4 regions of the Streptosporangium sp. NPDC023825 genome follow, and region 1 is predicted to be linked to each of the others. Evidence: riboswitches for the same ligand, from Rfam matches in the RefSeq annotation. Region 1 holds a riboswitch; each other region holds the start of a gene.

What was found. A riboswitch is a leader RNA that binds a small molecule or an ion and turns the genes downstream of it on or off. The one in region 1 is predicted to bind cobalamin.
Region 2: another riboswitch for cobalamin. It lies ahead of AB0G15_RS07705 (CbtB domain-containing protein); the one in region 1 lies ahead of cobN (cobaltochelatase subunit CobN).
Region 3: another riboswitch for cobalamin. It lies ahead of metE (5-methyltetrahydropteroyltriglutamate--homocysteine S-methyltransferase); the one in region 1 lies ahead of cobN (cobaltochelatase subunit CobN).
Region 4: another riboswitch for cobalamin. It lies ahead of AB0G15_RS23550 (ribonucleoside-diphosphate reductase subunit alpha); the one in region 1 lies ahead of cobN (cobaltochelatase subunit CobN).

What each region holds. Positions count from the first base shown of each region.
Region 1 is NZ_JBFAAE010000087.1:9,948-14,788, reverse strand. It holds gene cobN (cobaltochelatase subunit CobN) at 1-2,787, opposite strand, end outside; cobalamin riboswitch at 3,033-3,157, opposite strand; gene AB0G15_RS40160 (precorrin-3B synthase) at 3,230-4,841, shown strand, end outside.
Region 2 is NZ_JBFAAE010000006.1:37,812-42,652, reverse strand. It holds gene AB0G15_RS07715 (acyltransferase) at 1-538, shown strand, start outside; gene dop (depupylase/deamidase Dop) at 626-2,143, shown strand; cobalamin riboswitch at 2,255-2,384, shown strand; gene AB0G15_RS07705 (CbtB domain-containing protein) at 2,419-2,613, shown strand; gene AB0G15_RS07700 (CbtA family protein) at 2,621-3,361, shown strand; gene AB0G15_RS07695 (histidine phosphatase family protein) at 3,358-3,921, shown strand; gene AB0G15_RS07690 (VWA domain-containing protein) at 3,978-4,841, shown strand, end outside.
Region 3 is NZ_JBFAAE010000060.1:21,491-26,331, forward strand. It holds gene metE (5-methyltetrahydropteroyltriglutamate--homocysteine S-methyltransferase) at 1-1,732, opposite strand, end outside; cobalamin riboswitch at 1,842-2,034, opposite strand; gene AB0G15_RS34915 (hypothetical protein) at 2,362-2,691, shown strand; gene AB0G15_RS34920 (cellulose binding domain-containing protein) at 3,280-3,705, opposite strand; partial or broken gene AB0G15_RS34925 (transposase family protein) at 3,982-4,817, shown strand.
Region 4 is NZ_JBFAAE010000027.1:85,033-89,873, reverse strand. It holds gene glmS (glutamine--fructose-6-phosphate transaminase (isomerizing)) at 1-1,317, shown strand, start outside; gene AB0G15_RS23555 (tripartite tricarboxylate transporter substrate-binding protein) at 1,554-2,573, shown strand; cobalamin riboswitch at 2,578-2,779, shown strand; gene AB0G15_RS23550 (ribonucleoside-diphosphate reductase subunit alpha) at 2,895-4,841, shown strand, end outside.

The sequences.
Region 1 (4,841 bases):
GCGCGAGGCCTCGTCCCAGACCGGCCGCACGCCGAGCAGCGCCAGCACCTCGGCGACGTCGTCCCCGGCGGTGCGCATGGCGCTGGTCCCCCAGACCGACAGCCCGACCGAGCGCGGCCAGTCGCCGGTGTCGGCGCGGTAGCGCTCCAGCAGGGAGTCGGCCATCGCCTGGCCGGTCTCCCACGCCAGCCTGCTCGGCACGGCCTTGGGATCGACCGAGTAGAAGTTGCGGCCGGTGGGAAGCACGTTGATCAGCCCGCGCAGCGGCGACCCGCTCGGCCCGGCCGGGACGTAGCCGCCGTCGAGGGCGTGCAGGATCGCGTCGATCTCGTCGGTGGTGCGCGCCAGCCGGGGCACGACCTCGACGGCGGCGAACCGCAGGATCCGCTCCACCGTCCCGACGTCCACGCCGCGCGCGACGGCCGCTCCCCCGGAGGCGGGTACGCCGCTTCGACCGGTCGCGTCGTTCGTGCCGGTCGAACCGGGTACGCCGCGCTGAGCGGTCGCGTTCGTGCCGGTCGAACCGGCGCCCTCTGCCGGGGCGTCCGCCCGGCCCAGGACCTCGGCGGTCACCTCCCCCGCCGCCGATGGGTCCCAGCCGCGCCGCTCCATGGCCTCGACCAGGGCGCGGGCCAGGGTCTCGGCCTCGTCGACGCCGATCCGCCCGGCGCTGCCGTCCTCGGCCAGGCCGAGGGCCTCGCGCAGCCCGACGAGCGCCTCGCTGCCCGCCCACATCTGCCGGGCGCGGAGCATGGCCAGCACCAGGTCGACGCGCGGCCGCCCCTCGGGAGCGGCCCCCAGCACGTGCAGGCCGTCGCGGATCTGGACGTCCTTGACCTCGCACAGCCAGCCGTCGATGTGCAGCAGGAAGTCGTCGAACTCGGCGTCGTGCGGGCGGTCGGCGACGCCGAGGTCGTGGTCGAGCCTGGCGGCCTGGATCAGCGTCCAGATCTGGGCGCGGATCGCGGGCAGCTTGGCCGGGTCCATCGCCGCGATGGAGGCGTGCTCGTCGAGGAGCTGCTCCAGCCTGGCCATGTCCCCGTAGCTGTCGGCGCGGGCCATCGGCGGGACGAGGTGGTCGACCAGGGTGGCGTGCGCGCGGCGCTTGGCCTGGGTGCCCTCACCGGGGTCGTTGACGAGGAACGGGTAGATGAGCGGCAGGTCGCCGAGCGCGGCGTCCGGGCCGCAGGAGGCCGACAGGCCCGCCGACTTGCCGGGCAGCCACTCCAGGTTGCCGTGCTTGCCCACGTGGACCACGGCGTGCGCGCCGAAGCCGTCGGCCAGCCAGCGGTAGGCGGCCAGGTAGTGGTGGCTGGGCGGCAGGTCGGGGTCGTGGTAGATCGCGATGGGGTTCTCGCCGAAGCCGCGCGGCGGCTGCACCATGACCACCACGTTGCCCGAGCGCAGCGCGGCCAGCACGATCTCGCCCTCCGGGTCGCGCGACCTGTCCACGAACAGCTCGCCGGGCGCCGGGCCCCAGTGTTCCTCCATCCGGGCGCGCAGGTCCGCCGGGAGGGTGGCGTACCACTCGGCGTACCGGCTCGCCGCGATGCGCACCGGATTCCCGGCGAGCTGCTCCTCGGTGAGCCAGTCCTGGTCCTGCCCGCCCGCGGCGATCAGCGCGTGGATGAGCGCGTCGCCGTCCTGCCCGGTGACCCCGGGCAGCTCGTCCTCGGCACCGATGTCGTACCCGCGCTCGCGCAGCGCGGCCAGCAGCCGCACCAGGCTGGCCGGGGTGTCCAGGCCGACGGCGTTGCCGATGCGGGCGTGCTTGGTGGGGTAGGCCGACAGCATCAGCACCAGCCGCCGCTCGGCGGGCGGGATGTGCCGCAGCGCGGCGTGGCGCACCGCGATGCCCGCCACCCGCGAGGCCCGCTCGGGGTCGGCCACGTAGACGGTGAGCCCGTCCTCGTCGATCTCCTTGAAGGAGAACGGCACCGTGATGATCCGCCCGTCGAACTCGGGGATCGCGACCTGGGTGGCGGCGTCCAGCGGGGACAGGCCGTCGTCGTTCTCCTCCCAGGAGGCCCGGCTGCTCGTCAGGCACAGGCCCTGCAGGATCGGCACGTCCAGCTCGGCGAGCGCGCCGACGTCCCAGGCCTCGTCGTCCCCGCCCGCCGACGCGGTCGCCGGACGGGTGCCGCCCGCGGCGAGCACGGTCACCACCAGGGCGTCCACCGTACGCAGGACCTCCACCAGGCCGGGCTCGGCGGTGCGTAGGGAGGCGCAGTACACCGGCAGCGCCCGCGCGCCCGCGTCCTCGATCGCCGAGCAGAGCGCCTCGACGAAGGCGGTGTTGCCGGCCACGTGGTGGGCCCGGTAGTAGAGCACGCCGACGACGGGACCGCCCTGGTCGCGCGCCTCGCGCTCCAGCGTCCCCCAGGTGGGGGTGGGCTCGGGCGCGGCGAAACCGTGGCCGGTGAGCAACAGCGTGTCGGACAGGAAACGGTGCAGCTCGGTCAGGTTGGCCGGGCCGCCGTGGGCGAGGTAGGCGTGCGCCTCGGCGCAGACCCCGCCGGGCACCGTGGACAGCTCCATCAGCTCGGCGTCGGGCGCCTGCTCGCCCCCGAGCACGACGACGGGCCGGGGGCCGGCGAGCAGGACGTCCAGTCCCTCCTCCCAGGCGCGGCGCCCGCCCAGCAGGCGGACCACGACCAGGTCGGCGCCCTCCAGCAGCGGCGGGAGGTCGGCGGCGGCGAGCCTGGCGGGGTTGCCGAGCCGGTAGCCGGCGCCGCTCGCGCGGGCGCTCAGCAGGTCGGTGTCGGAGGTCGAGAGCAGGAGGATCACGCGCCACACTCCAGGACAGGCAGGGCGGTACGGCCCGGGGATGCCACGGCGTGGCGGGGGAACGGGGAAAAGCGCGCGGCGGGGCGGGGCGGCGGTGATGCCGCCGTGCTGCGGGAGAACAGCGAAGAACGCGCGGCATCACGGAGGAACGGAGATGCCACGGTGTCGCGGGGGAACGGCGAAAAGCGCACGGAGCTTCCTCCCTCGGGGTCCTCGCCCCGGGTCGTCGTCGGCCGCGACGGCTGGAGTCTCCTGGCTCCCGGATCGGTGCTCACCCCGGCCTTCCCGCCCGTCGTCGGACAGTGGCCCGGGTGGGGTTCGCTCCCCGGTTACAGTGGCGGGACCGCGCCGGATTCACACCGGCTTCCTCCCTTTGCCGTCGCCACCGATGACACTACGGCAGTCCGGTTCGTTGCAAGAAACTGGCGTTAACATCCTTCGAGTGTCCATTGCCGACTTTTCCGGACGATCGCGACTCGACGCGTGTCCCGGGGCGCTTCAGGTCCATGCCGCCGCGGACGGCGGCCTGGCTCGCGTCCGCGTGCCCGGAGGCCGTCTCACCCCCTTCCAGCTGCGCGAACTCGCCGAGGCCGCAGCGGCGTACGGCGGCGGCGTCATCGAGCTGACCTCCCGCGCGAACGTCCAGGTGCGCGGTCTCGGCCCGGAGGATCCGGACAGCGGTACGGGGGACGGCACGGGGAACGGGTTCGCCGCGCGGATGGCGCGGGCGGGCCTGCTGCCCTCGGCGACGCACGAGCGGATCCGCAACATCCTCGCCTCCCCGCTGACCGGACTGGACGGACCGGCCGGGTCGAGCGGACCGACCGGGCCGAGCGGGTCGAGCGGGTCGAGCGGGTCGAGCGAACCGGGCGGGTCGAGCAGGCTGAGCGGACCGACCGGGCCGAGCGAACCGGGCGAGCCGGGCGGCGCGGATGCTCCAGGCAGAACGAACGGTCCGGACCATCCGGACGGCGGCGGGATCGCCGACGTCACACCGCTGATCGGCGAGCTGGACCGGCGGCTGTGCGCCCGCCCCGCCCTCGCCTCCCTGCCGGGACGGTTCATGTTCGCCCTCGACGACGGCCGGGGGGACGTGGCCGGCCTGGGCGCGGACGCCGGGGTCCTGCTCACGGGGCCGGACGAGGCCGCGCTGATCCTCGCCGGGACCGACACCGGCCTGCGCGTCCCGCTCGCCGGAGCCGTGACCGCCCTGCTCGCCACCGCCGAGGCGTTCCTCGACGAGCTGGCCACCCGGGACGTCACCGCCTGGCGGATCGCCGAACTCCCCGACGGCCCCGCCCTGATCGCCGCCCGCGTGCGAACCGCCCTCGGGGTTCCCGGTACGACGCCCTTCGTCCCGGTGAGGCCGCGGGTCGTGTCCCTCGGGCCGGTCGGCGTCATCGGGAGCACGGACGGGACGGGGAGCGAAACCGGCGCCGGAGGAGAGACGGGTCCCGCGAGCGGCACCGGGGACGACACCCGGGACGGCGTCGGCAACGGGAACGGGAACGGCACCGGAGCCGGGGGCGCGCGGGTCGCGCTCGGGGTGGCGATCCCGCTGGGGCGGCTGACCTCCGCGCTGGCGCTGCTGCTCGCGGACGCCGCCTCGGGCGGGGAGATCAGGCTCACGCCCTGGCGTGGCGTGGTCCTGCCCGGCCTGGACCGCTCCGAGGTCGCGGGCACGGCCGCCCGGCTGGAGGCCGCCGGGCTGGTCGTCGACCCCGCCTCGCCGTGGATCGGGGTGACGGCCTGCACCGGCCGCCCCGGCTGCGCCAAGTCCCTGGCCGACGTCCAGGCCGACGCGGCCGCCGCCATAGCCATCGCCACCACCACAGCTACCGCCGCAGCCGTCGGCACGACCTCGCCGCCCGCCGTCCCGCCGCCCGCGCCATCCACGACCGCACCGCCCACGGCCGTACAGCCGGGAAGGGAGCGGTCCGGGAGCGGGCCGTCCGCGGCCCCGCCGTCAGCCCCGCCGTCCGGGAGCGGGCCGGGCACCGATACGCTCCCCGTGCACTGGGCGGGCTGCGGCAGGCGCTGCGGCCGTCCGAGAG
Region 2 (4,841 bases), on a different contig from region 1:
CTTCGTCGGCGGCATGGCGTTCTTCCTGATGACGAAGTTCGGCCCCAGGCTCGTCCTGTGGTGCCTCGCCGGGATCAGCGGCGGCCTGGCCGTGAACGCGGCGATCGACCGGGTGGCCGGGCGGATCGAGAACGTCGGCTACGCCGCGATGCCCGTGCCCGAGTGGGCCGTGGCCGCCACCGTGATCGGCTTCTACGTGCTCATGGCGATGGTGGCGCTCGGCTGGCTGGGGTGGCTGCGCTGGCGCGGCCTGGTCGTCCTGGGCGCGCTCACCTACCCGCTCTACCTGTTCCACACCCCGGCCGCGGTCCTGATCGTCCCCGCCCTGCGGGACGTGCTGCCGCCCCCGCTGACCGCGCTGGTCACCGTGCTGGCCGCGATGGCGTTCTCCTACCTGGTGTACCGGTTGGCCGAGCGTCCGCTTCAGGAGTTCGTCAAGTCCAGGAGGCGGAGAAGGGCCGCATCCCCGTCCCCGTCACAGCTCCCCGCGCTCTCCTCGATCCCCCTCGCAACGGGCGAAAAGGCTTCGGTGCCATAACTGTCCGACCACCGGGCATAGTGAAGGGTCTAGGGTCGGGAATAGATACCACGGAGAGAATCAGTCCCTGACGAACAGAGGGTGCGCATGACGGTACGGCGGGTGATGGGCATCGAGACCGAGTACGGCATCTCCGTGCCCGGACAGCCGGGGGCCAACGCGATGGTGACCTCCTCTCAGGTCGTGAACGCCTATCTGGCGGCCTCGGCCGCGAGGGCTCGGCGCGCGCGATGGGACTTCGAGGAGGAGAACCCGCTGCGGGACGCACGGGGGTTCGACCTCGCGCGGGAAGTGGCCGACCAGAGCCAGCTGACCGACGAGGACCTCGGCCTGGCGAACGTGATCCTCACGAACGGGGCCCGGCTGTACGTCGACCACGCCCACCCCGAATACTCCACGCCCGAGTGCACCAATCCCCGGGCGGCGGTGATCTGGGACAAGGCGGGCGAGCGGGTGATGCACGACGCGGCGGTCCGCGCCTCGGCGATGCCGGCCAACGCCCCGATCCAGCTCTACAAGAACAACACCGACAACAAGGGCGCCTCCTACGGCTGTCACGAGAACTACCTCATGCGCCGGGCCACCTCGTTCGCCGACATCGTCAGGCACCTGACGCCGTTCTTCGTCTCCCGGCAGGTCGTCACCGGCGCGGGCAAGGTCGGCATCGGCCAGGACTCCCGGGGCGAGGGCTTCCAGATCAGCCAGCGGGCCGACTTCTTCGAGGTCGAGGTGGGCCTGGAGACGACGCTCAAGCGGCCGATCATCAACACCCGGGACGAGCCCCACGCCGACCCGGAGAAATACCGCCGCCTGCACGTCATCATCGGCGACGCCAACATGTCGGAGATCTCGACCTACCTGAAGCTGGGGTCGACCGCGCTCGTCCTGGCCATGATCGAGGACAACTACTTCACCCGCGACCTGGCCGTGGACAACCCCGTCCAGGCCCTGCGCGCGGTCTCGCACGACCCCACGCTCAAGTACGAGATCTCCATGCGCGACGGCCGCAGGCTGACGGCGGTGCAGCTGCAGATGGAGTACCTGGAGCTCGCCCGCAAGTACGCCGAGGAGCGCAGCGCCAACGGCCTGGACGAGCCCACCAAGGACATCCTCGAGCGCTGGGAGTCGGTCCTCACCCGTCTGGCGGAGGACCCGATGCAGCTGTCCGGGGAGCTCGACTGGGTGGCCAAGCTGGAGCTCCTGGAGGGCTACCGCACCCGTGACGGCCTGCCCTGGTCGCATCCGCGCCTGCAGCTCGTCGACCTCCAGTACTCCGACATCCGTCCCGACCGGGGGCTCTACAACCGGCTGGTCGCACGGGGCCGCATGCAGCGCCTGGTCACCGAGGAAGAGGTCCAGCGGGCCATCGAGGTGCCGCCCAACGACACCCGGGCCTACTTTCGCGGCCGCTGCCTGAGCCAGTACAGCGAGTCGGTGGCCGCGGCCTCCTGGGACTCGGTCATCTTCGACATCCCCGGCCGCGAGTCGCTGCAGCGCGTCCCCACCCTTGAGCCGCTGCGCGGCACCAAGGCACACGTGGGCGAGCTGTTCGACCGCTGCCGTACCGCCGCGGAGCTGGTGACGGCGCTGACCGGCGAGCAGTGACTCACGCGAGGGGGGAGGCGGTCCGGCCGGGCCGCCTCCCCCCTCGTCATGCCCGCACCCCGTGACGGCCGGAGCCCGTCAAACCGGACACCCGGATTGACGGGGGACAGAGAACCGGGATACGTTCCGGGTGTTTTGTGGCGGTGCGAGGGAAATCCGGTGAAACTCCGGTGCGGTCGCGCCACTGTAACCGGCTCCCAGGAGCCGGAAGCCAGGTCACACTCGGCCGCCACCGACCTACGAAAAGGGACGCGTCAATCCCGGAGGAGGTAGCCGTGAGCCAGATCTCGGCACCGCACACCCAGCCCATCCCATGGCCCTCGCTCACCCGCTGGCTGCTCGCCGTACCGGTGCTGCTGCTCCTCGCCTACCTGGTCACCTTCGACCAGGGAGCGATCTCACAGGCGGGGAACTACCTGCACGAACTCATGCACGACGGGCGTCACCTGCTCGGCGTGCCGTGCCACTGAGCCACAGGTGATCACCAAACTCATCGTCCGGGGCCTCGTCGTCGGACTGCTCGCAGGGCTGCTCGCGGCCGTCTTCGCCTACACCGTCGGCGAACCTCGCATCGACCAGGCCATCGCGCTGGAGGAGGCGGCCGCGGCCGCCGCCCCGGCCGGACCACACGACGACACCGGGACCGCCGCCCACTCCCACGACGAGGAGGAGGCCCTGGTCAGCAGGGACGGGCAGCGCTTCGGGCTCTTCCTCGCCCTCGGCCTGTACGGCCTGGCGGTCGGGGGCCTGTTCTCCCTCGTCTACGCGGCCGTACGCGGCCGGGCGGGCCCCCGCTCGGAACCGGTGCTCGCGGTCACCCTCGCCGCCGCCGCGTTCACCTCCGTGGTCCTCATCCCCTTCGTGAAGTACCCCGCCAACCCGCCGGCCGTCGGTGACCCGGAGACCATCGACCAGCGCACCGTGCTGTACCTGGTCGCGGTGGTCATCGGGATCCTCGCCGTCGCCGCCGCGGTCGCCGCCTACCGCTACGCCTCGCGGAGCGAACCGTGGGTGCGCTGGCTGTCGGCGGGCGCCACCCTCCTGGTCCCCGTCGTCGCGGCCTGGATCCTCCTGCCGGAGATCTCGGAGGTGCCCCGGGGCTTCCCCGCCGACCTCCTGTGGGACTTCCGGGTCGCCTCCATGGGGACCCAGGTGGTCTTCTGGGCCGGCGTCGGCGCGCTGTTCGCCTTCGCCGCCCGCGGGCGCGGCCCGGTGTGACGACCCCCTCGGGGGTCACCCGCCTGCTCCTGGTCTGCCACGCCTCCACCTCGGCGACGGTACGGGCCGCGTTCCCGGGTGACGAACCACTCGACGAACCCGGCCTGCGCCGGGCCGAGGGGATGGCGCGGGACCTCGGCCCGGGTCCCGCGGCCTGCCCCGCCGAGCTGCGCTGCGTCCAGACGGCGGCGGCGCTCGGCCTGCGGGCCGAGCACGACCCGCTGCTGGCCGACTGCGACTACGGCCGCTGGAGCGGGATGACGCTCGGCGAGGTCGAGGCCGCGGAACCCGAGGCGCTCGCCTCCTGGCTCGGCGACCCCGGCGCGGCGCCGCACGGCGGGGAGCCGGTCACCGCGCTCCTGGCCAGGGTGTCCGGCTGGCTCGCCGTCCGCGCCCCCGGCAGGACCGTCGCGGTCACCCACCCGGCGGTCATCCGCGCCGCGGTCGTCCACGCCCTCGGCGCCCCCGCCCAGGCCTTCTGGCGCGTCGACGTCGCGCCGCTGGCCCGCGTGACGCTCACCGGGCGCGGCGGGCGCTGGCGGCTCAGTTACTTGCCATGACGGTTCGAGCGCCCGGCGACCCTTTGATTCGACGAGACGGACAGGAGATCCCGAAGGTGCGTGACTCCCGCTATCCCTTCACCGCGATCGTGGGGCTGGAGGACCTGAAACTCGCGCTGATCCTCAACGCGGTCTCCCCCCGCGTCGGGGGAGTGCTGGTCAGGGGGGAGAAGGGCACCGCCAAGTCCACGGTCGTGCGGGCGCTGGCCGCGCTCCTGCCACCCGTCGAGGTGGTGACCGGCTGTCGCTTCTCCTGCGACCCCGCCGCCCCCGACCCCGGCTGCCCGGACGGGCCGCACGAGGACCGTACCGAACCGGGCGACCGGCCCACCCCGCCCGCCACCGCTCGGCCCGCCACCGTTCAGCCCGGCATCACGCGGTCCGGGGGAGCGCGGGACGGCGCCGTGCGGTCCGGGGGAGCGCGGGACGGCGCCGTGCGGCCCGCCCGCCTGGTCGAGCTGCCCGTCGGCGCCTCCGAGGACCGCCTCGTCGGCTCCCTCGACATCGAGCGAGCCCTCACCGAGGGCGTGAAATCCTTCGAACCCGGCCTCCTGGCGAGCGCCCACCGGGGCGTCCTGTACGTCGACGAGGTCAACCTCCTGCACGACCACCTGGTGGACCTGCTGCTCGACGCCGCGGCCCTCGGCACCTGCTACGTCGAGCGCGAGGGGGTGTCGGTACGGCACGCCGCCCGGTTCCTGCTGGTCGGGACGATGAACCCCGAGGAGGGGGAGCTGCGCCCGCAGCTGCTCGACCGCTTCGGGCTGACCGTGGAGGTCCGGGCCTCGCGGGAACCGTCCCAGCGGGTGGACGTGGTCCGGCGCCGCCTGGCCTTCGAGGCCGACCCCGACGCCTTCGCCGCCGCCTGGGCAGGCGAGGAGCGGGCACTGGCCGCGCGCATCGCCGAGGCCCGTGCCAGG
Region 3 (4,841 bases), on a different contig from region 1:
CCGCCGCCTCGAGATCGCGGGTCTCGTCGCGCAGCGCCAGCGCCACCTGCCTGGCGGTCTCGCCCAGCGGCTGGTCGTCGCGGACGAACGACCAGGCCAGCATGGTCACCGGGCCGGTGAGCATGCCCTTGACCGGCTTCTTCGTCCGCGACTGCGCGTAGGAGGCCCAGCGCACCGTCATCGGCTCGGGACGGGAGACGTCGCCGAACAGGATCGGCGGGCGGACGTAGCGGCTGCCGTACGACTGCACCCAGCCGTGCTCGGTGGCGGCGTAGCCCTCCAGCATCTCGGCGAAGTACTGGACCATGTCGTTGCGTTCTGGCTCGCCGTGCACCAGCACGTCCAGGCCGATGTCCTCCTGCAGCGCGATGACGCGGTCGATCTCGGCCTCCATCCTGCGCTCGTACCCGGCCCTGTCGATGTCGCCCGAGCGCATGGCGGCGCGGGCCTGGCGCACCTCGCCGGTCTGCGGGAAGGAGCCGATGGTGGTGGTGGCCAGCGGCGGCAGGCCCAGGTCGGCGTTCTGCACGGCGAGCCGCTCGGCGTGCGGGGCGCGCGGGCTGCCCTCGCCCAGGGCGTCCAGCCTGGCTCGCACCCGGGGGTTGAGGAACCGCTCGACGTCCCTCTCCCCCGTGACGACCTCCTCGCCGTTCAGCGCCCGGCCGATCCGTACGACCTCGTCGACCTTCTGCCGGGCGAAGGCCAGCCGCTCGCGCAGCCGCGGGTCCAGCGAGGTCTCGGCGTCCAGGTCGAGCGGGACGTGCAGCAGCGAGCAGGAGGTGCTCACCACCAGCCGGTCGCTCAGGCCGAGCAGCGCGGCGCAGGTCGCCAGCGCCTTCGCGATGTCGGTACGCCAGACGTTGCGGCCGTCGACGACCCCGGCGACAAGGGTCTTGCCGGGCAGCCCACCGGCTGCGGCCAGCGCCTCCAGGTTGCCGGGCGCCGAGACGAAGTCCAGGCCGACGGCCTCGACCCGGCTGCGGGCCAGAATCTCCAGCGCGGGCCCGATCTCACCGAAGTAGGTGGCCACCAGCAGCCGGGGGCGGCTGCTGAGCTCCCCCAGCCGCGCGTAGGCCCGGCGCAGCGCGGCCAGTTCCTCGTCCGTACGGTCGGCGGCCAGCACCGGCTCGTCCAGCTGCACCTCGGCCACCCCCGCCGCGGCCATCCGTTCCAGCAGCTCGGCGTAGGTCTCCAGCAGGCCGTCCAGCAGCCGCAGCGGCGCGAAGCCGGGCTCGGTGGATTTGGCCAGCAGCAGGAACGACAGCGGCCCGACCAGCACCGGCCGGGTCTCGACACCCAGCCGCCGCGCCTCGGCGTACTCGGCCAGCGGCTTGCTCCAGTCGAGCCGGAACCGGGTCTCGGGGCCCATTTCCGGAACCAGGTAGTGGTAGTTGGTGTCGAACCACTTGGTCATCTCCAGCGGCGCGACCCCCTCGGCACCGCGGGCCATCGCGAAGTACGGATCGGCCGCCCCGGAAAACCGCTCGGGTACCGCTCCCATCATGACGGTGGTGTCCAGCACGTGGTCATACAGCGAGAAGGTGTTGGACGGCACCGCATCCAGCCCCGCCTCCAACAGCTCCCGCCACACCCCCTGCCGCACCCCGGCGGCCCTCTCCTGCAAGCCGGCCGCGTCGATGCGCCCGGCCCAGTAATCCTCCGTCGCCCGCTTCACCTCGCGACGGCCCCCGATACGGGGATAACCCAAAACGGTCGTGGTGACCTTGCTCATGGCGTCCTTCCCTCGGCTCATGCCATGCCGACCCACGGCCACGCGGAAGGAACACCCAGGAAAGACCCATCCCAGGCCCTCCCACGAGGCCACGGATCACCGCACACCGGACGGCGCACGGGCGGCTGGCAGGTCTTCGGACTCGCGGGCATCACACTCAACTCCTACTGACCGTCGCTTCCCAGATGACACGCACCCAGTGCCGATGACGGCGTTCGTTCCCACTCACCGCTGCGGGGCAGCCCCGGAATCACACCGGGTTCCCTCTTACGACTCCCGACACCAACACGACACCGGGAGAACCAACCGCGCCACGAGCATATGCCAGACACGACCCCCTCCAGCAGACCAGCCACGCACCAAGGAACCCGGCCGACGGCAGACCAGCAGTGGAGGCAGCGCTCACTGGTTCACCGTCGCGCGACCTCAACACTCCATCGATCTCGCTGACGAGTGCCGTTCCTGCGCAGTCAGGTCTTTTCCATATTCCTGCCGATGGCACCTGCCTTTTCCCGAAACGGCGTGGGAACTCCGCAGAGAGAAAGGAGTCCTTTGGTACCTCCCGAACTGGTACCGCACGCCGCGCTTGTACGGGAGTGGTCCAAGCGCAAGATCGCCGAGTCGCCTCGGTGGTCACCGTCTACGATCCGCAGTGGACTCCGCCCGAACTGTCGAAGATACCTGTCGTGGTCTTTCGGTTCGAGGACGTCCGCCTCGTCGAGTGGTACGAGGACCAGGAGGGCCGTGACCGCGTGACCGCCTCCCCTGATGCTCCACCAGGGCAGGTCGGGCAGTTCGACTGGGAGGGCACCGACAAGTTCACACTGGACACCTTCATGCTGCGCCTGGTCTTTCACGCGCCGCGAGCAGCGGTGACTGTGTGCAGGAAGCAGAACGAGTTCCCGTCACGGCTTCCCTACGCTGAAGACCATCACGCCTATGTCCTGTGGCGTTGCTGACTGGCCTCGGCGTTTCCGACCTGCAACGGGCACGTCCTCGACATCTCCGCTCAAAGCACGTTAGCAGCTTGGATCGTGCTCTCCCAGTCGATTCAACCTGAACCTATGAGTATGGCCAGTCAACCTGAAACGACCGCGGACTGCGGTGAACTGCGACCCGAGCTGGCTCATCACTTACGCATACGTGAACTGCTTGTCACCACCAGAGTCGATCTTCCTCGCAAAGTATCTATGCCAGTAGGTGCCGCAACATACGCCCCGAGCACGACTCGGGGCGTATCCATTTTCAGGGCCAAGCGACCTCTGCGTTGACGTTGCGCGGAAGGGGAAACAGGGAGTACTCTCAAGTATTCATAGGATCATTCCATGAATTTTCTCATAAAATAATCACTATTGCCGAGCCGCATATTGACACCATCAAGTTCCTCGCCAACGGCAAATACCTGATCGCCGATCTGACCTACGCGGGCGACGGCTACGCCATGTTCATCGCCCGGGCGGACGTCGTCGGATAATACGAGAAATCCCTCATCTCATGACACATCGAAAGCTGACGAACGGACGAGCCCCATGGACTCGCCCGTTTCATCAATAGGTGATGATGCACTGACTGGAAGTGGGAAGAGGCGGCAAGGTAGTCGTCATAGGCATGCGGATCTCGAACCCGAAGTTCGCGTACTTGTTCGGCAGGATGGCGCCATTCCACGACGACGGTCTCCACACGTTCGTCGAGAACCTCTTCACGTTCCAGAACTGGTGAACGACCGCGCCCGCCGAGAAGGGGAAGTCGATGACCGCCTCCCAGGTGGTCGACGGTGTCGTGCCGGTGTTGGTCAGCTGCGCATCGACCTGCCACCTGTACTGCCCGCCGACGGTCCCCCAGTAGTTGGCTTGGAACGTCAGCGTGCAGGTGGTGGCGGCGTCGGCGGGTGTGACGACGGTGAACGCGCCGAACAAGGCGGCCACCAGCCACATGGTCAGGCGCCGTCGCCGACGGACGCGCCGTTCTGTCATGGGCCCCTCCTGTCTGGAAGTTCGCGCGATGAAAGACGCGCGCATAGGCGATGATCGAACGATACGATCGGCGTCGAATGCCGTCAACGGCACTGAAAGTTTCAGCTATTCAATGAGGTGATCTCAGCGGAATAGTTCCGACAGCTGGGATTTCCGAGGCGTGAATGGTGGAATTCCGGGCTTATCGGGAGAGGTAGTCGACGGCCGGAAATGGGTGTGGAGCCTCCAATAGAAGAGGTCTCACCACAAGAACCCTGCGCGGCCGGAAGGCTCCGCGTGATTCCCCATCGTGCCACGCTCGACGTCTCCCGTGAGCTCATTCGGCATCTCGCGCGACTGCTGCGGGCCGAACCCCGCCTGCGCGGAACCCCTAAAGGCAGCCGGGCATTGACACCGTGCTGGCACGCGGTACTCATACTCCGCTGGCTTCGAGGCGAGACCGACATCCCCAAACTCGGCCGCGACCACAAGACCTCCCGTGCCACCGCCTACCGTTACATCGACGAAGGAAACGAGATCCTCGCAGATCAGGTCCTTGATCTGCACGAAGCCCTCGAACGGGCCCAGGCTGAGGGTCACGCCTATCCGACCCTCGACGGCACCCTGCTGCCGATGGATCGGTGCGCCGAGCAGACCACCAGCGTCAAAGGCGAGCAGATCGACCGGTAGTACTCCGGCAAAGCCCACCACCACGCCGGCAACGTCCAAGCCCTATCCGCCCCGGACAGGTTGCCGCTGTGGGTCTCCGATGTCGAACCCGGCTCCATTCACGACCTGGCTGCGGCCCGTGTTCACGTGCTGGGCGCCCTATACGCCGCAGCCGCACGCGGACCCCCACTCTCGCCGACGGCGGCTATGAAGGCACCGGAATCGGCGTACTGACCCTTATCAAACAACCCGCGGACGGGTCTGTCCTCAGCCCCGACAATCGCGCCTACAACCGACTTCTACGCGGCCTGCGCTGCCTCGGTGAACGAGGATTCGCCCTGCTCAAAGGCCGCTGGCGCACACTCCAGAGCACCAACGCCAGCCCCAGCAAAATCGGCGACATCACCCGCGCCGCCCTCGTCCTCACCCATTTCGAGCACAATCATCCAGCCGAAATTCACTGAGATCATCTCAATACCCGCAATAAA
Region 4 (4,841 bases), on a different contig from region 1:
GTGGTCGTGGCGCGCAACGGCAGCCCCATCGTGCTGGGCATCGGCGAGAAGGAGATGTTCGCCGCGTCCGACGTCGCCGCGCTGGTCCGCTACACCCGCCAGGTGGTGCACCTGGAGGACGGCGAGATCGCCGTGCTGCGGGCCGACGGGTTCAACACCTTCGCCAGCGACGCGCGGGAGACGGCCAAGGAGACGCTGACCGTCGACTGGGAGGCCGGGCACTACGACACCGGCGGCTACGAGCACTACCTGCTCAAGGAGATCTCCGAGCAGCCCGACACGGTGGCCAGGACGCTGCGCGGGCGGCTGGACGACCGCTTCCACATCGCCCACCTGGGCGGTCTCAACATGGACGCGCGGGAGACCCGCTCGTTCCGCCGGGTGAAGATCATCGGCTGCGGTTCCGCGTACTACTCGGGCCAGATCGGCGCGCAGCTCATCGAGGAGCTGGCGCGCATCCCGGCCGACGCGGAGCCGGCCAGCGAGTTCCGCTACCGCAGCCCGGTGGTGGAGGCCGACACCCTCTACGTGGCGATCAGCCAGTCGGGGGAGACCTACGACACCCTCGCCGCCGTGCAGGAGCTCAAGCGCAAGGGCGGCAGGGTGCTCGGCATCGTCAACACCGTGGGCAGCGCGATCGCCCGCGAGTGCGACGGCGGGGTCTACCTGCACGCGGGTCCCGAGGTCTCGGTGGCGAGCACCAAGGCGTTCACCTCGACCGCCGTGGCCTTCGCGCTGCTCGCGCTGCACCTGGGCCGGGTGCGTGACCTGTCTCCCGCCGACGGCCGCAGGATCTGCGACGGCCTGCGGAGGCTGCCGGACCAGATCAAGGAGATCCTGGCGCTGGAGCCGCAGATCAAGGAGCTGGCGGGCAGGTACGCCGAGTCGCCGAGCATGATGTTCGTGGGCCGGGTCAGGGGTTACCCGGTGGCCCGCGAGGGCGCGCAGAAGCTCAAGGAGATCTCGTACGTGCACGCCGAGGCGTACCCGGCCAGCGAGCTCAAGCACGGGCCGCTGGCGCTGATCGGCCCGGACATGCCGACGGTGGCGATCGTCCCCGACGACGAGCTGCTGGACAAGAACCTCACCACGCTGGGCGAGATCCGCGCCCGGGGCGGCCGGGTGCTCATGGTGGGCCATCGCACGGCCGACCCCAAGCTGGCCGACGACTGCGTCGTGGTGCCCAAGAACGAGACCGAGCTGGACCCGATCCTGCTGTCGATCCCGCTCCAGCTCTTCGCCTACCACGCCGCTGTGGCGCTGGGCCGGGACGTCGACAAGCCGAGGAACCTGGCCAAGAGCGTCACGGTGGAGTGAAACCACGGCCCCTTCCGTCCCCGCCTCCGCGCCCCCGTCCCCGGCCTGCCGGGGGCGGGGGCGTTCCCCGGAGCCCTCGCGAGACGATCGTCTCCGGTACCCGGATTCACAGCGTCTTTTCCGGTGGCCCGTGTCCGAATGTGGATCACCGGAAGTTCCGGCATACCCCACTTCATCACAGAAAGTGAGGGGAAAGTAACCTATGGTATAGGGGGTTCTTGGGGGAAGGGGCGCTTATGCGCCGTAGGGGGTTTTTCGCACTGGCGGCGGGAGCCGCGGTCGCCGCGGGGTGCGGGGCGGACGGCGGCGCCGACCCGGGGGTGAGGCGCCTGTTCCTTCTCGAGCCGACCGCCGACGGCCACGGCTGGGACGGGATCGCGGGCAGGCTGGCGACCGTTCTGGTCCAGTCGGGACTGGCGCGTACCGCGATGGCCGTCGAGCGGGCGGGGGCCCTGGGCTCCGCGCCGCGCGACGCGTTCGGCGCCTTCCGCGGACCCTTCGCGCGCGAGGGCAGGCTGCTCGTCACCGCGATGCCGATGGTGGCCGCCGCGGAGATCGCCAACACCGCGGCCGTGGTGAGCGCCGCCACCCCCGTCGCCCGCCTGGTCGGCGACTGGGCGGTCCTGGTGGTCCCCTCCGGCTCCCGCCTGCGTACCTTCGAGGACTTCGTCGCGCGGCTGCGGCACGACCCGGCGGGGCTGACGGTCGGAGGCCGGTCGGAGGGCGGCTCCGACCACGTGCTCTACGGCATGATCGGCAAGTGCCTGGGGGTGGACACCCGGCTGCTGGAGTACGCCGGATTCCTCGCCCCCGAGGACGCCGCCGAGGCGCTCCACGTCGGCCGGGTGGCGGCCCTGCTGGGGTCGGCGCGCGCCCTGCGGCCCGAGATCGCCGCGGGCCGCCTGCGGCCCCTGGTGGTCTCCTCCGGCGGCCGGATCGACGGGATCGACGCGCCGACGCTCCTGGAGGTCGACGTCCGCCTGGAGTACAGCGACTGGTGCGGCCTGCTGGGCCCCAAGGGCATGAGCCCGGGGGACCGGGACGCCGCTATCGCCCTGTGTGACAGGATCGACGCCGCGCCGCGCTGGCGTGCCCTGTGCGCGTCCCGTGGCTGGAGCCGGGTCTACCTCAGCGGCGACGAGTTCCGCCAGTGGCTCTCCACCGAGACGGGCCGCACTCGCGGCGTGCTTCACGAGCTCGGACTGTTGAAGTCCTCCGACACAACCTGTTGGGGTAGTTGCGTCCGACGCCCCTAGATGTAGGATCCTGCTCGTTGCTGGTTCGCCCCGCGAGGGGCGAGGCAAGAGGGAACCCGGTGAGATTCCGGGACTGCCCCGCAGCGGTGAACGGGAACGAAAGCCGTCATTGAGCACTGGGTGAACCATGCCTGGGAAGCGACGGCCGGTAGGCATGTGCGATGCGCCCGTGAGTCCGAAGACCTGCCGGTGACGTGAACGTCCAGGGCCTCGTGGGAGGGTCCGCGGAACGAGGCGATCCGGCGTGCCCGGGATCGCTCGCGGACGCGTGCCCATCCGGCGAAGCCGTACGGGGAAGTCCGATCGAGCGAGGGGCACTACGTGACACAGGCATTGGCGGAGACCGCGGCGGGTACCACGGCGGGGAACGCGTCGGACGACCGCAGGCTCGCCATCGACGAGGCGGCCGCCCGGGTGATCACCGATCCCGGGAACTCCAGGGTCGCCGCCGCGATGCTGGCCGAGCTGATCGCCGACGAGGCCGCCGAGCACGGCGTCCGCGACTTCTCCGAGTCCATCGCCGCGACCCACGAGGCGGGGCTGATCCAGGACGGGCTCGCGGAGTTCGTGGCCGCCCACGCCGGGGTGCTGGACGCGCTGGCCGACCCTGGGGCCGACGCCAGGTTCGAGTACTTCGGGCTGCGTACCGTCTACGACCGCTACCTGCTGCGCCACCCGAGGACCCGCAAGGTCCTGGAGCGCCCGCAGCACTTCTTCCTGCGGGTGGCCTGCGGCCTGTCCGAGACCGTCGAGGAGGCCGCCGAGCTGTACGCGCTCATGGCCACCCTGTCCTACCTGCCCAGCTCGCCCACGCTGTTCAACTCCGGCTCCCGCAGGCCCCAGCTCTCCTCGTGCTTCCTGCTCGACTCGCCCCGCGACGAGCTGGAGTCCATCTACGAGCGCTACGGGCAGGTCGCGCGGCTGTCGAAGTACGCGGGGGGCATCGGCATCGCCTGGACCAGGGTCCGCTCGCGGGGCTCGCTGATCCGCGGCACCAACGGCCACTCCAACGGCATCGTGCCCTGGCTGCGCACGCTCGACTCCAGCGTGGCCGCGGTCAACCAGGGCGGCCGGCGCAAGGGCGCGGCCTGCGTCTACCTGGAGCCCTGGCACGCCGACGTCGAGGAGTTCCTGGAACTGCGCGACAACACCGGTGAGGAGGCCCGCCGCACGCACAACCTGAACCTGGCCAACTGGATCCCCGACGAGTTCATGCGCCGGGTCGAGGCCGACGGCGTCTGGTCGCTGTTCGACCCCAAGGAGGTCCCGCACCTCACCGACCTGTACGGCGACGCGTTCGACGACGCCTACCGGGCCGCCGAGGCCGAGGGCCGCTTCACCCGGCAGATCCCCGCCCGCACCCTGTACGGGCGGATGATGCGCACGCTCGCCCAGACCGGCAACGGCTGGATGACCTTCAAGGACGCGGCCAACCGGACCTCCAACCAGACGGCCAGGCCGGAAAACGTCATCCACCTGTCGAACCTCTGCACCGAGATCCTCGAGGTCACCGGCGACGCGGAGACCGCCGTCTGCAACCTCGGCTCGATCAACCTCGCCGCCCACCTGACCGAGGGTTCCTCCGAGGACGGGATCGACTGGGCCCGGCTGCGCGCGACCGTCCGTACCGCCGTGCGGTTCCTCGACCGCACCATCGACCTGGGCTTCTACCCGACCCCCGAGGCGGAGGCGGCCAACCGGAAGTGGCGCCCGATCGGGCTCGGCGTGATGGGCCTGGCCGACGTGCTGTTCGCGCTGCGGCTGCCGTTCGACTCGCCGCGAGCCCTGGAGCTGTCCACCAGGATCTCCGAGGAGATCGCGCTCGCCGCCTACCGGACCTCCTCCGACCTGGCCGTGGAGCGGGGCCGCCACCCCTCGTACGAGGAGACCAGGGCCGCCGCCGGGGTGCTGCACCCCGACCACTACGGGGCGGCGGGATCCGCGGAGTGGGCCGAGCTCAGGGAGCGGATCGCCGGGACCGGCCTGCGCAACTCGCTGATGATCGCGATCGCGCCGACGGCCACGATCGCCTCCATCGCGGGCTGCTACGAGTGCATCGAGCCGCAGGTATCCAACGTCTTCAAGCGCGAGACCCTCTCGGGGGAGTTCCTCCAGGTCAACCGCTATCTCGTCCGCGACCTGCAGGCCCGCGGCCTGTGGACCCCGCTGATCCGTGACGCGATCAAGCGCGCCGACGGCTCCGTCCAGGACATCCCGGAGATCCCCGCCGACCTGAAGGCGCTCTACCGGACCGCCTGGGAGCTGCCG